2 regions of the Mesorhizobium sp. M0340 genome follow, and region 1 is predicted to be linked to the other one. Evidence: riboswitches for the same ligand, from Rfam matches in the RefSeq annotation. Region 1 holds a riboswitch; the other holds the start of a gene.
The links. A riboswitch is a leader RNA that binds a small molecule or an ion and turns the genes downstream of it on or off. The one in region 1 is predicted to bind cobalamin.
Positions count from the first base shown of each region.

Region 2: it holds a riboswitch for cobalamin, as region 1 does, so the genes downstream of both, metE (5-methyltetrahydropteroyltriglutamate--homocysteine S-methyltransferase) here and NKI79_RS02430 (CbtB domain-containing protein) in region 1, are expected to answer to the same signal.

Region 1 is NZ_JAMYRR010000001.1:474,632-481,662, reverse strand. It holds gene cobD (threonine-phosphate decarboxylase CobD) at 1-715, opposite strand, end outside; gene cbiB (adenosylcobinamide-phosphate synthase CbiB) at 714-1,685, shown strand; gene cobO (cob(I)yrinic acid a,c-diamide adenosyltransferase) at 1,984-2,616, opposite strand; gene cobU (bifunctional adenosylcobinamide kinase/adenosylcobinamide-phosphate guanylyltransferase) at 2,618-3,139, opposite strand; gene NKI79_RS02435 (CbtA family protein) at 3,132-3,914, opposite strand; gene NKI79_RS02430 (CbtB domain-containing protein) at 3,930-4,109, opposite strand; cobalamin riboswitch at 4,146-4,343, opposite strand; partial or broken gene NKI79_RS02425 (MFS transporter) at 4,533-5,725, opposite strand; gene NKI79_RS02420 (heparan-alpha-glucosaminide N-acetyltransferase) at 5,973-6,971, shown strand; gene NKI79_RS02415 (methyltransferase family protein) at 6,988-7,031, shown strand, end outside.
Region 2 is NZ_JAMYRR010000021.1:36,915-43,945, reverse strand. It holds gene NKI79_RS25200 (dihydrodipicolinate synthase family protein) at 1-656, shown strand, start outside; gene NKI79_RS25195 (FMN-binding negative transcriptional regulator) at 691-909, shown strand; gene metE (5-methyltetrahydropteroyltriglutamate--homocysteine S-methyltransferase) at 1,008-3,353, opposite strand; cobalamin riboswitch at 3,448-3,648, opposite strand; gene NKI79_RS25185 (hypothetical protein) at 4,204-4,458, shown strand; gene NKI79_RS25180 (helix-turn-helix transcriptional regulator) at 4,776-5,609, opposite strand; gene NKI79_RS25175 (MFS transporter) at 5,672-5,923, opposite strand; gene NKI79_RS25170 (transposase) at 6,212-6,886, shown strand; gene NKI79_RS25165 (adenosine kinase) at 6,919-7,031, opposite strand, start outside.

The sequences.
Region 1 (7,031 bases):
CCGGCCCGGCAACTGCCCATGGCCCGAATTGCGCCTCCAGCCGCTCGACCATCAGCGCGTCGGCCAATCCAAACCCAAGCCGCAGGCCGGCCAGGCCGAAGAACTTGCCGAACGAGCGCAGCACGACGATGCCGCCCTGGTCGACGTCGCCGGCCAGGCTCTCGCTGCGCGGGCCGACATCCATGAAGGCCTCGTCGACGACCAGCAGCCCGCCTCTGGCGCGTAATGCCCCGGCAAGTCGAAGCAATCTTTCGCGCTCGACGACGCGCCCGTCCGGGTTGTTTGGATTGACGACGATCGCAAGGTTGGCCGCCGCCAGGGCTTCGAAATCATCGACTTCAGCCGCCGCGTGGCCGGCGATCGCTGCTGCCCGCCGATGCTCGGCATAAGTCGGCCCGAGCACCAGCGCCTTGCCCGGGCTGACCAGCGAAGCGACGCGCGGCAACAGGATTTGCGTGCCGGGCGCCGCCACGACGTTCGCCGCCGACGGCGCGCCATAGGCGCTTGCCGCGAGTTCAGCCAAGTCGCGGCTGCGCGCCGTTTCCGGCAATCGCGACAAGGCGGTGGCGGGCAAATCGAAAAGCGGGTAGGAGTGCGGATTGATCCCGGTCGAGAGGTCGACGAAAGGCAGCGGCGCGTGAGGGAAAAGCGCCCTCGCCCGGCCAAGGCTTCCGCCGTGGTCCACCGCCGCCGTCACTCCATCAAGAGACTTCATGTCGATCCTGATCACTTCCCTGTCGCTGGCCATCGAACTTGTACTCGGCTACCCGGCCCGGCTCTTCGATGCCATTGGCCATCCCGTCACCTGGTTCGGCAGGCTGATATCCTTTCTCGACCGCAGGCTCAACCGCGCCACTGATTCCGACGCCGACCGTCGCCGCTGGGGCGTCGTCGCGCTGCTGGTGATCGTGCTGGTGCCGGCCGGCCTCGCCTTCTGGATCGAAGCCATGCTTTGGAGCATTCCCTTCGGCTTGTTGGTCACCGCAATCCTGGCGACGTCGCTGCTGTCGCAGAAGAGCCTGGCCGAGCACGTCGAAGCGGTGGCCGACGCACTCGACAGCGGCGGACTGGACATGGGCCGCATTGCCGTCTCCAGGATCGTCGGCCGCGATCCGGAAAAGCTCGACAGGGCCGCTGTCTGCCGCGCAGCGATCGAAAGTCTTGCCGAGAATTTCTCCGACGGTGTCGTCGCGCCGGCCTTCTGGATCGGTATTGGCGGGCTCGCCGGCGGCGTCGCCTACAAGGCCGCAAACACCGCCGATTCGATGATCGGCCACCGCACGCCGCGCCACGAAGCCTTCGGCTGGGCGGCTGCGCGCTTCGACGACTGGATCAACCTGCCGGCGTCGCGACTGACGGCGCTGCTGATCGTGCTTGCGGCTTTCCTGGTAAAGGGCGCCGACGCCAAAGCCGCCTGGCACGCCGTGCGGCGCGATGCGAAAAAACACCGCTCGCCCAATGCCGGCTGGCCGGAGGCAGCGATGGCCGGCGCGCTCGGCCTGGCGCTCGCCGGCCCCCGTTCCTACGACGGCGTGATGGTCGAAGACGCGTTGATGGGCGAGGGCGGCCGCCGCGACGATGTCGAGAGCACCGACGTCCGACGGGCGCTGAAACTCTACCAGGTCGCCGACTTGCTGCTGATTGCGCTGTTCGGGGTGGTCGCAGTGGTTGTTATCTTGGCGTGACCTGCGCTCGAGATCGAGCGCAAACAAAAAACCCGCCAAGCGGCGGGTCGTTGGAGCCAATTAGCACCATAGCGGAATTAGTAGCATAGCTGCCGGCACAAAGCAAGAACAAAATAGGGCAACGCCTCAAATAATCGGTTCAGGTCGGCGCTGCCCCTCAGCCTTACCTCCCCGTGAAAAGACAGGGAGAGGGAGATCGCCAGCGTTGCGGCTAGCTCCTTCTCCCCGTCCTTCACGGGGAGAAGTCGCCGGCAGGCGATGAGGGGCAGCGCTGACCTTGACAAACCAGCAACACCCCTCAGAACTCAATCCCCTGCTGCGCCTTCACGCCGGCGGAGAAGTGGTGCTTGGTCACGGCCATCTCGGTGACCAGGTCGGCCGCCTCGACCAGTGCCGGCTTGGCGTTGCGGCCGGTGACGATGATATGCAGGCCTTCGCGGCGTGACTTCAGCGCCGCGACCACCTTTTCGAGGTCGAGATAGTCGTAACGCAGCGCGATGTTCAACTCGTCGAGCACCACCAGGCTGATCGACGGCTCGGCCATCAGCTCGAGCGCCTTCGCCCAGGCGGCCTCGGCCGCCGCGATGTCGCGTTTCAGGTCCTGCGTCTCCCACGTAAAGCCCTCGCCCATGGCGTGCCAGAGGACACGGTCGCCGAAGGCGGCAAAGGCGTCCTTCTCGCCGGTGTGCCATTTGCCCTTGATGAACTGGACGACGCCGACACGCTTGCCGTAGCCGAGCATCCTGAGCGCCAGACCGAAGGCGGCCGTGGTCTTGCCCTTGCCCGGCCCGGTGTTGACGATCAACAGCCCCTTCTCGACCGTCTTGGCTGCAACCTCGGCGTCCTGCACCGCCTTGCGCTTGGCCATCTTGGCGCGGTGGCGTTCCTCGTCCCCCTGTTCAATGGTCTTGGGATCGATAGTATCAGCCATGTCATTTCACCTTGAGCGGCAGCCCCGCCACCATCAAAAGCACGGTGCCGGCGACCGCCGCGACGTCCTGGTTCAGCCGGCCGGCGGCATCGCGAAACCGTCTTGCCAGCGCATTGTCCGGCACGATGCCCTGGCCGACCTCGTTGGACACCACGAACCACGGGCCGCGCGGCCGCGACAGCACATCGGCCAGCCTTCGGCATTCGGCCTCGACATCATGGTCGGCCAGCATATGGTTGGTCAGCCACAGCGTCAGGCAGTCGATCAGCACCGGCTGGCCGTCGGGCAGTGCCTCGATCGCGCCGGTAAGGTCGAGCGGCGCCTCGATGGTCGTCCAGCCATCGCCTCGCCGCGAGCGGTGCAGCGCGATGCGCTGACGCATCTCCTCGTCATAGGCTTGCGCTGTGGCGATATAGCTCCACGGCGCCGGACAGGCGCTCACCAGCCTCTCGGCATGCGCGCTCTTGCCGGAGCGCGCACCGCCGATGACCAGGGTCAGCGCCCCGGCAGCGCGGTCAGGCAAAGCTGTCGCGCAGGCTGGTTGCCGCGCCGGTGAAGCGTCCGCGCACCAGCCCGACGACCATACCGAGCACCAGCCAGAACACCAGATTGGTCAGCGTCACCGCCACCACGAACTGATGATGCAGGCCTTCCGGGATCGCCGTCTCGAAACTGTCGGGCTGCGGCGCGCCGACAATATGCGGCGCAACGATCAACGCCACGGCAAGGATCGCCAGCGGCAGCGATCTGCGGAAGGCGATAAGGCCGAGACCGGCCGCTGTCGCCACCACTGTTGCCCACCACCAGATCTGGCGTTGGACAAGGTCGGCCGCCGGCATCGCCGGCAGTTCCGGCGGCAGGCCGAGGCCGGGCGCCAGCGTGAACACGGCAAAGCCGGCCAGCCCCCAGAACAGGCCCTGGCGCCAATTGCCGATGCCGCCGGCGAACTCCGAAACCGCGACCAGGACCAGTGCGAAGCCAATGCCGGTGACGATATTGGCAACGACGCTGAAGCCAAAGCGCTCGAAGCCGTCGGCCGGCGCCCAGCCTTCGTCTTCAGCCGGAGCCATTGCTTCAGCCGGTGCCGGCGCGGCGCTGCTCATAGCCATCGTGCCCGCTGCGTTTTCGGCCGGTGCCGCAGGTGCCGCGGCATGGTCATGGCCGCCGCCGGCCTGTTCGTAGACTTCCGCTTTCAGGATGAGCGGCACGGTGGCGTAGGCCTGCATGCAGGCGAGAACGACGCCGGCCACAAGCCCTGCGATCGCCGCGATGAACACGACGTTGCGAAACAGTGTCATGATGTCAGCCCCTTGTCAGTGGCAGGGAAAGCCCATCGAGTGGCGATAGTCGTGCGCGGCATTGTGGACCGCATCGATATGCGAAAAGCCGACAAAGCCCATGACGAAAATGCCGAGGAATGCAGCAAGCGCCAGCTGCATGAGACGCGACTGCGAGGAGGCGGAAGCGCCGAGCGAAACGGAAGCGGTATTCATGTCTTGTCCTTTCGCCCTCCACCCGAGGGCATAGAAGTCAGTTTCCTGTCGCCGGCAGGTCTCCTGGCTCGCGGATCAGCACCCTTCCCCACCTTCCCGAAGGCGAACCTTCAGTGGCATATGGAGAGGACTACCGCACACAGTTGCGGGGGCAGCCACGGCATTGGGCAAACAATTTCGCCCGCACCGCATTCCCTCTTGGTTCCAAACGGAACCGACGACATCAGCGACTATAGGCAGAATCGCCGCGCCCGGCAAACCAAATTCCGCCGGATCGTGTGGCGAATGCGCCGCCTCGCCAAACCGGAGAACTGGCGCCGCAGACGTCGCGATCTGCGCGGTCGAACAGAACGGCCTGCGTTCGATGCGGCACTGCACCGCTTCCACAATTGGGGTGCGCGAGCGCCATGTGGCGCTCGAACATCAAAGCGATTTGGGCAGATAGCGCCAGGTGCCGAAGCCGCAGATCGCCGCCAGCAGGCCGAGTGTCGCGAAAACCGCGCCCAGGCCGAAGAACGCCAGCACCACGGAATAGACCAGAGGCGGCGTCAGCTCGGAAAAGTCGAGATAGGTGCGGTAGACCGCCGCCATCTGTGCCCGCTCATACGAGCGCACCGAGCGCATGAAGGCGGTCGAGCCCAGCGCATCCAGCGCGATGGTGAAGAAAGCACCGCAAAGCAGCAAGGCGCCGGTGATGAGCGGCGCGGCCTCGCCGACGGCGCCGGCCGCCAGCAGCGTTGCCGACATCGCGAAATAGGCGAACGTCATGGTGCGCCGGCCGCCGAAACGCTTTCCTGCCCTGCCCCAGAAGATTGCCATGAACAAAAGCGCATTGCCGGCCGAAACCAAGAGGCCGCCGGCGAGCTTGCCCTCGCCGGTGATCACCATGAACAGCGGCCCGTAGACGAAGAACGTCGTCCAGAAGCAGGAGCGGCCGAAGGCGATCAGCCAGGCCAGCCTCAGCCTTGGCTGCGCGACGAAGCGGCCGATATTGGCCAGCGGATTGACCGGCCGCGTCTTGCCGGGGCGGATCGACGGGTTATCGCCAAGCCGGTAAGTCCAGAACAGCGCCAGCAAAGCCATGGCGAAGACGGCCACCGCGCCATGCGCGGCATAGATGCCGAAACGCGTGTAGAGGTAAATTCCGAGGGTCGGCCCGGCGGTCCAGGCAAGCATCGACCACGCCATGCGCAGCGACTCGGCCTGCATGAAATCGGTCTTGCGGATATGGTCCATGATGTAGAGGTTGAGCGTGATCGCCAGCGCCCCGGCGCCGACGACGCGGCAGAGCATGCCCACCACCTGGCCGTATGGGTGACGAAGAACAGCGAGCCGACGGCCAGCAGGCAGGCGCCGGCGGTATAGACCCAGCGCCGGGCAAAGCGGGCGATCAGCATCGGCATGAACAGCGTCGCCGACAGGCCGAGCATCGCCACGATCGTGTAGAGGATCGAAACGATCTGCTCGTTGTGCAGTATCTCATAGGCCTGGATCGGGATGACGCTGGACACGGTGGCGCGCGCGAAGGATTCGACCGCATAGAGCGAGGCGAAGGTGCGGGCATCCGCCGGCCGCAAGGCCGCAAGCCAGATCGGATGGCGCACATGGGTAGCCATTGTGTTCCCCGAAGCCGAATCGCCCGAAGCAGGGTTGGAGCACAAATCTGCCGCGGCGATTCCTGGCCGGGTAACAGGAAACCGACGCCTTCACGGCAAAAAGCGAAGCCGGCCAAAGGCTTTCCGGCTCTGGCCTAAAGCAGCCCTGATGCCGACCGTCACCAACGCGACGCAAGGCCCTGCTTCTTTTGACGGTGGCAACCGTGATAGTCGTCTTGCCGGGGCTGGAACCAAGACAGCGAGACCAATGAGCATCGACACGCCGAGCGCAGCCGTTCAGGATCAACCGAAGTCGAAGCGCATCGCCGCTATCGACATTGCACGCGGCATCGCATTGCTTGCCATGGCGAGCTATCATTTCACCTGGGACCTCGAATTCTTCGGCTACACCGATCCCGGCCTCACCGCCTTCGGCTGGTGGAAAATCTACGCGCGCTGCATCGCCTCGAGCTTCCTGTTCCTGGTCGGCATCAGCCTCTATCTCGCCCATGGCAAAAAAATCCGCTGGACCGGCTTCTGGAAGCGCTTCGCCATGGTTGCCGGGGCAGCGCTCTCAATATCGCTGGTCACCCGCATCGCCACGCCCGACGGCTTCATCTTCTTCGGCATATTGCACGAGATCGCGCTCGCCAGCTTGCTCGGCCTGGCGTTCCTGCGGCTGCCGGCGCTGCTGACGCTTGCCGTGGCGGCCCTCGTTATCGCCGCGCCTTTCTACTTGCGATCCGAGCTTTTCGATCATCCGGCTTTGTGGTGGGTCGGCCTGTCGGCGACCAACCCGCGCTCCAATGACTACGTTCCGCTGCTGCCCTGGTTCGGCGCCGTGCTTGCCGGCATCGCGGTTACCAAGCGCGCCGCCACCTCTGGCGCACTGACGCGGCTGTCGGCCTTGGCGCCCGGCCGCTGGGCAAACCCGCTGGTCTTCATCGGCCGGCACAGCCTTGCCTTCTATTTGATCCATCAGCCGGTGCTGATCGGCTCGGTCTGGCTGTTTTCGCAATTCATGCCGGCGCAGGCCGAAACCAGGGAGGTGAGTTTTCTGAAGTCCTGCCAGATATCCTGCGAGCAGGCACGCGACACCGAGTTCTGCTCCAGCTATTGTGCCTGCATGCTGGACACTCTCCAGGGCGAAGCCTCGCTTGACCGGCTCTACAGCAACGACCAGTCCCTGGAGTGGAAGGCGCATATTGGCGAGCTCGCCGGCACCTGCACCGCCCAAACCGAGGCGGCGGAACCGGGAACGCGCTAATCGAGGGAGGACAATAATGAGCGACAGTCACCCGAAACCCGTGCAGCAAAATCCTGGGCA
Region 2 (7,031 bases), on a different contig from region 1:
GCACCGATGAAGCAGTGAGGTTCGCGCAGGACGCCAAGGCCCTTGGAGTTGCCGCGGGGCTGCTTGCGGCCGCCTCCTACACCCCGCTCACTGAGGACGAGGTGTTCGAACATTTCTCGACGGTGGCGTGCGAGAGCGGCCTGCCGATCGTCGTCTACGACAATCCAGGAACGACGCATTTCCATTTCACCCCAGCACTCGTCAGCCGCCTGGCAAAGGTGCGTGGGATTGTCGCTATCAAGAATCCGACAGACAAGGGCGATGCGATCAAGAGCCATCTGGCCGACCAGAGGCGCACTGTGCCGGAAGGGTTCTCGATCGGCTACAGCGGCGACTGGAACGCTGCAGAGGCCATAATCGCCGGCGCCGACACATGGTACAGCGTCCTCGCCGGCATCCTGCCCGAGGTCTGCGTGAAGATCGTCACGGCGGCGCAACAGGGCGATGCGGCCGAAGCGCGACGGATCGATGCCACGCTTGCGCCGCTCTGGAGCCTCTTCAAGGAGTTCTCGAGCCTTCGCGTCGTCTATGCACTTGCCGAATTGCTCGACATTTGCCGTGCCGACCCCCCGCGTCCCATCCTGCCTCTGCCCTCAGCAGCGAAGCGCCAGATCGCCGCCGCGTTGGAACGCTTGCCATCGGATACCAGCCGGTGAACAGCGAACCCGGCGGCCAGTGAAAGGAACTGTCATGTATTTACCCGCGCATTTCGATGAACCGAGCCGAGAAGTCCTTTACGAACTGATCGAGAACAGCGCACTTGGCATGCTGATAACCCATGGCCGGAGCGGTCTCGACGCCAATCACATCCCCTTCGAACTCGACACGTCACAGGGAGAAAACGGTTCCCTTTATTCCTGCGCGATTAGTACACGTGCCGAAGGAAAGGGCACTTTCTCGCTCGAGTGACTTATTTCAAAGGATGTGATCGCGTTTTGGCACATTCACGGCCCACATGCGGCAGCCGGTAACTCACCACATGGTGAGCAACCAGGAAACCTTCCGGCCTACACTTTCTCCCGGAGCGCGCGTGCTGCAGCAACCATGTTCATGAGGGCAGGGCGGACCTCCTCCCACTTGCGGGTTTTGAGGCCACAGTCCGGGTTTACCCACAGTTGGCCGTCGGACAGTCGCTCGCGGGCAAGCATGATTAGGTCCGAAATCTCGCCGACTTCCGGGACCCGTGGTGAGTGAATGTCGTAGACTCCGGGCCCGATTTCATTCGGATATTTGGAGCTCGTGAAGGCGTCCAGCAGTTCCATCTTCGAGCGCGACGTCTCAATCGAAATGACATCCGCATCCATTTCAGCGATCGCGTCGATGATCTCGTTGAACTCCGAATAGCACATGTGGGTATGGATTTGAGTCGCGTCCTTTACACCCGTTGAAGCGATCCGGAAGCATTCGACAGCCCAGTCGAGATAGTCGTTCCAATCAGACTGGCGCAGTGGCAATCCTTCGCGAAACGCGGCCTCATCGATCTGGATCATCCTTGCGCCGGACCATTCGAGATCCGTCACTTCGTCGCGGATGGCGAGCGCGATCTGGCGGCATGCTTCGGAGCGGGGTACGTCGTCGCGAACAAATGACCAGTTGAGAATGGTCACTGGGCCTGTGAGCATTCCCTTCACAGGGTTTTCCGTAAGCGACTGGGCGAACTGCCACCAGCGCAGCGTCATCGGATTGGGTCTCGATACGTCGCCGAAGATGATGGGGGGGCGCACGTAACGCGACCCATAGCTCTGCACCCAGGCATGCTGGGTGAAGGCGAAGCCGGACAGCTGCTCGCCGAAATGCTGTACCATGTCGTTTCGTTCGAACTCACCGTGCACCAGCACGTCCAGCCCGATCTCTTCCTGCCAGCGAATTGCAGCCTCGATCTCCTTCTTCAGGAAGGTCTCGTAGTCGACATAGCTCAGCTGGCCCTTCGCATGAGCGGCCCGCGCCCTGCGTACCTGCGGCGTCTGTGGGAAGGACCCGATGGTCGTCGTCGGGAACGGCGGCAGCCCGAGCGTGCCGGCCTGGACTCTGGAGCGCTCGGCAAAAGCGCTCTCTCGTCGCTTCATGCTGTCGTCAATGCTGGCGATCCGCCCCTCAACCAGCGGGTCATGGATCTTCGTGGATGTCACGCGAGTGGCGGCAGCCTCGGCAGACGCTTTCAACGCGCCTGCCACCGCATCCCTGCCTTGGGACAGGGCCCGGGCAAGCAACACCAACTCGTCGGTCTTCTGGGCCGCGAAGGCGAGCCACGACCTGATGTCCGCGTCGAGTTCCGTCTCCATGCGGAGGTCGATCGGCACATGCAGCATCGAGCAAGAAGGCGCGATCTCGACGCGGTCCAAGGGCCAGCCGGCGACGATCGGTTTGATGCGGTCGAGAATGGCGGGCAGGTTCGCACGCCAGACGTTGCGGCCATCGATCAAGCCAAGCGAGAGCACCAGATCCTTCGGTGCGAGCCGACCCACCGTTTCCAGCTGCTCGGGAGCGCGCACGAGATCAATATGCAGCCCGGCCAGGGGCAGAGAAACCGCGGTTTCGAGATTGTCTCCCAGCGGCCCGAAATAGGCAGCCAGCATGATCTTCAACTCGGGCGCGGCTTTTGACAGCTGGCCATAGGCGAATTCGAACGCAGCTCGTTCGTTCGGGTTCAGATCGAGGACAAGCGCTGGCTCATCGATCTGCACCCAATCGGCACCCGACAGCTTCAAGCTCCGCAGGAGTTGCTCGTAGACGGGCAGAAGCCGTGGTAGGAGCGCGATGGGATCGAAGCCTTCGGCAGGCGATTTAGCCAGCTTGAGGAAGGTGACCAGTCCAAGGATGACTGGGCGTGTGTGAATGCCGAGGGCTTTAGCCTCGAGGAAGTAATCAACCGGCTTCGTCGACGAAAGAGCGAACGTCTGATCATCGTCTAGTTCCGGCACAATGTAGTGATAGTTGGTGTCAAACCACTTGGTCATTTCCATCGCGGTTACGCCAGGCCGATGAGCCGCATGCTGGTGATCACCGTGCCCACAATCCTCCGTCTGACCTTGGTTGCCGCGCGCCATAGCGAAGTAGATGTCGAGTGGGACCTCGCCGCCATTCCAGCCGTAACGGGACGGAAGGGCGCCGACCATGGCTGCGGTGTCGAGCACATGGTCGTAAAGCGAGAAGTCGTTCGACGGGATTTTCGACACGCCGCGATCGCGTTGCTCCTCCCAGCTAGCGGCACGGAGCGCCTTCGCCGTCGTGAGAAGGTCGGCAGCGGACGATTTTCCGGACCAGTAGCTTTCAAGCGCGAATTTCAGTTCTCGCCGACGACCGAAGCGGGGCACGCCGAGCGTTGCTACAGGAATTTGCTGAGAGACAGTCATGCATACCCCGATGGTTGGGGCGTCGGTGACAAGGAAGACGCTAGCAGGCCGGCACGAACGCCAGGCTGCAGCGGCCATCGAGACACCCCGCCCGTGGACGTAATTCGCCGTGGCAGGTCTCCTGGCTCGCGGGGTCATAGCCTCTACCCGTCTTCCCAAGGCTATTCGCCTCAGTGACATGAGTGGGGTTGGCTCGCCGCTAACAGTTGCGGGGGCAGCGCCGGCATCGCACCGGCTTCCCTCTTAGCTCCGCTGCGGCAGCGCCGTACGGAGAACCACGACACGGGAGACAATTACCGCAGTTCCCTTCTTTGTCAACGCCGCATAAAGAAATGTTTATGTCGTTATGTTAAATTTCCGTTGGCATGTTCCAAAGGTCGCCTCGAAAGCGAAAACTGTGGAAGCCTTGAGCGGCCGGTAAATCAAAGCAATGACGCACGGCGCCCTTGTCCAGGAGGATAGGAGTTCGTCGGCTGCCGGCAGCAAACATACCGGCAAGCGCCGTGGTGCTGCTTAGCGCATCATGCGAACCACCTCGGCGTCGAACTTCGGCTCCGAGGTTCCGACCGCTTCGTTGGTGATCTGCTCGCGACCATATTCGGCTCAATGGCGAGGCTGTTGCCCATGTGGAAGCTGTTGGCCGTGATGCCCTCGGTGATATGACACAACGATTTCGGGAGGAGCACACCGAGGCCAGGCGCAGCGGCGTGTTGCGAAGTGATCGAGGCCAATGTCTCGAACTGCTTGTTCGCAGCCCACCGGCTCAAGGTAACCCGGCTCAAACCACCGGGCCAGCTCAAGTCCTGTCCAAATGAGGCCTGAGCGGCAAATCGTCGTGCACGCGCACGGTTTGGCGTTCGATTTTGTGATGCGTCTTGGGCGGACAATCGCCACGGTGCAGCGCGCAGAAGCGGTCCCCAATTGGGAAGCCGCGGGCGGTGAGGGCAAGCCAGCGCCACAGGCGGAAGGGGACTTGGACCTGTTTGCCCTGCTGGACCACAAGTTCGCGACACAGGGCCTCAAGGAGAAGACCAAGAGTGATTATGCGCGGGACCTCGCCAAATTCATCAAAAGCAGCGGGCAGTCAAAGTTCGGCGCCGATTGACATGGAGATAGCCATCGCGGCGGACCGCCCAGGCGGACCGCAAGCCGGAATACAACCGGGTGCAGGCGGCCAAGCTCGTCCACAAGATGGCGTCGGGCACACACCGGCGATGGGAGAGCGGACCGTGGAGTGCAGGAACTTCACGCTTATCCACGCTCCCGTGGACGTGTCCTGCGGCACATCGGCAGCGATATTGAGGAGGCAGTTGAGCTTCTGGTCGAGCACTCTTACCTGCCACTACCTACGCTTAACGTCATCTCGTACTTAAAACGCACCACGCAAGGTCGAGATGTAACATGCGCCCTTCGTGGATGGTTCTAAGCTTCCTCGGGCGCGGTCAATCTGTGATAACGGTCGCTTGGAACCTCCATCACCGCGACGCGATCAAGGTTGGCGTATCGCGCTCGGTAGTAACCTTCTTCCTCCACTTCGGCGAAACTACACTGGGGAACGTCAAAGGTCGCAGCTTCCAATCCGAAGAAAGTCGTAGCGGTTTCTTCATCCAAGAAGTTCCACTCATCTTCTGCGTCGTCATATGTGACGCGAACATAGGAGGCCATGCGCACGGCTTCCTGATCACCCATCTCTGCGATGATGGCATCGCATTCTTTCTTCAGCTTTCCTGAAACCTCACCCTTATCCCAGTCATCCAAAGCCCGATAGATTTCTGGATGATAATACTCTGGCATCTCCTCTACATCGTCACCGATAAGCTCAATGGTGCGGACATATTGCGGATTTATCAAGAGTATTTTGTTGTCAAGGCTCCAACAATACAGCCATGGCCTGCTTGTGTTATTTCTACGCAGATTATGAAGTTCCTTCAACTGACGTAAAATCGATTCACGCGCCTTTTCATCGATAGGATATTGGCGGCTGCCAACAGTCGTCTTGATTCTGAGCGTGCCGTATCGCGTTTCGGCATCGGCAATTGCAAACGGGCTCGTGCGCCACTCCTCGACATCAATCTTCCAGCCCAGCAGCTCCTCGACCGTGCATTTCAACGTGAGACAAAGGTCCTTGATCTGCTCGACGTTCAACTGCGTTTTGCCTGTTTCCCAACGGGCCACAGTCTGTTGCGTCGTTGCCATCTGCTCTGCCAAATCTTTTTGAGTCATGCCCAGTCGAACCCTAAGCTCTTTCATGTTCATAACTCACCTCGCGTGTTCAACACACGCATTGTGGATGAATTAATCTAACACATCAAGCGTGTTCAAAAATCGCAGCATGTGTTTTTAGGGCGTCTTCGAGGCTCCGGCAGCCGTTCGTGACCACTTGCGCAAGACACAGGGCTGGTACACAGCACGAATGGGCGATCAAAAATTACTGCTGCGATGCTCGTCATCAGCCAAGCTGCCGCCGCACCTTCCACTAGGGTGCCAAGGTTCGAAATGAGTGCAGCCGACCATAGCGAACGGAAGGTCTTGTGCTCAAAAGGAACGAGTGAAGATGTTCTCTTCGCCATTGTGGGAAGCCTCGGGATTGACCGCGGGGCTGGATTTATTTCGCCTCACTCAACCATGGCCTCGCCGTACAAGCCAAGCTGCCACAGTGCGCGCCTGCTAACCCAGAAAACTTGGCGGCCTTACAGGCATGCGCAGGACGCGCGAAGCCGCTCAAATCCCCCAGATGGGTCAGCCATCGAAGACCGGCATCACTTGCCCGTTGAGCGGCTATACGATAATGCTCCGCGCTAAGCAGGAAGCGCCAAAAATTCGAGCGGCGACTTCATTCTCCTATTCAGGAAGGAACTATGAGGCGGCAGACGCGACCATTCACCGTGGAAGTCAAACAAAAGCGCAATTATCAAAAATCCGCACGTTCCATCTGGGGCAATTTCGACATCGCCGCGGCGATGGCCGAGACAACAAAGGAAGTCGAGCCGTTAAATCGTCAGCTTGTTGACTCTACTATAGTGGTCCTTGATGCTGAACCTTTGCACGAACCGCGAGTGGAGCATTTCATGGCCAATCCTCTGGAAACCGAGTCAGCAGTAGTTAGCGAACCGGCAGACAAAACGGAAACGCCAAAACCGAAGGCGAGAGCGCGGCGGTCGAGGAAGCCAGAAGCTGAGGCGAGCTCGCCTGCCCGCAAGAACGGCGCCAAGCCGATATCCGCGGCCACTGAAGCACCACCGTCAGCGCGAACAGGCCGAAAGAGCTACTCCGCGAAGGATCGTGCCCAGAAGCTGGCGCAGATCGAGACCTCGATCGGCGGCGGCGCTACTCTCAAGAGCGCGGTGAAGCAAGCCGGCATCTCGGAACAGACATATTATCTTTGGAAGAAGGCGGCGGCGCCAGCGGCGGACAGTGACGGGCTGAAGGATCTCGTCGCGCTCGAGGAAGAAAACAAGCGGCTAAAGAGCCTGCTTGCCGATCGTCTCCGCAAGGAGAATGCGGAACTGAAGAAAAGGCTCGGGCTGGATTAAGGAGGCTGGGCAGCTGGTTCTTGGCTCGCCACCTACAGCAATCCCACCTGCTCCGCCTCTCGGCGCAGATTTTGCCGTGGCCTTGGGCCGATTTGCTGGATGACCAGCCCGGCTGCCAGCGAGCCGAGATCGCCACAATCCTTGA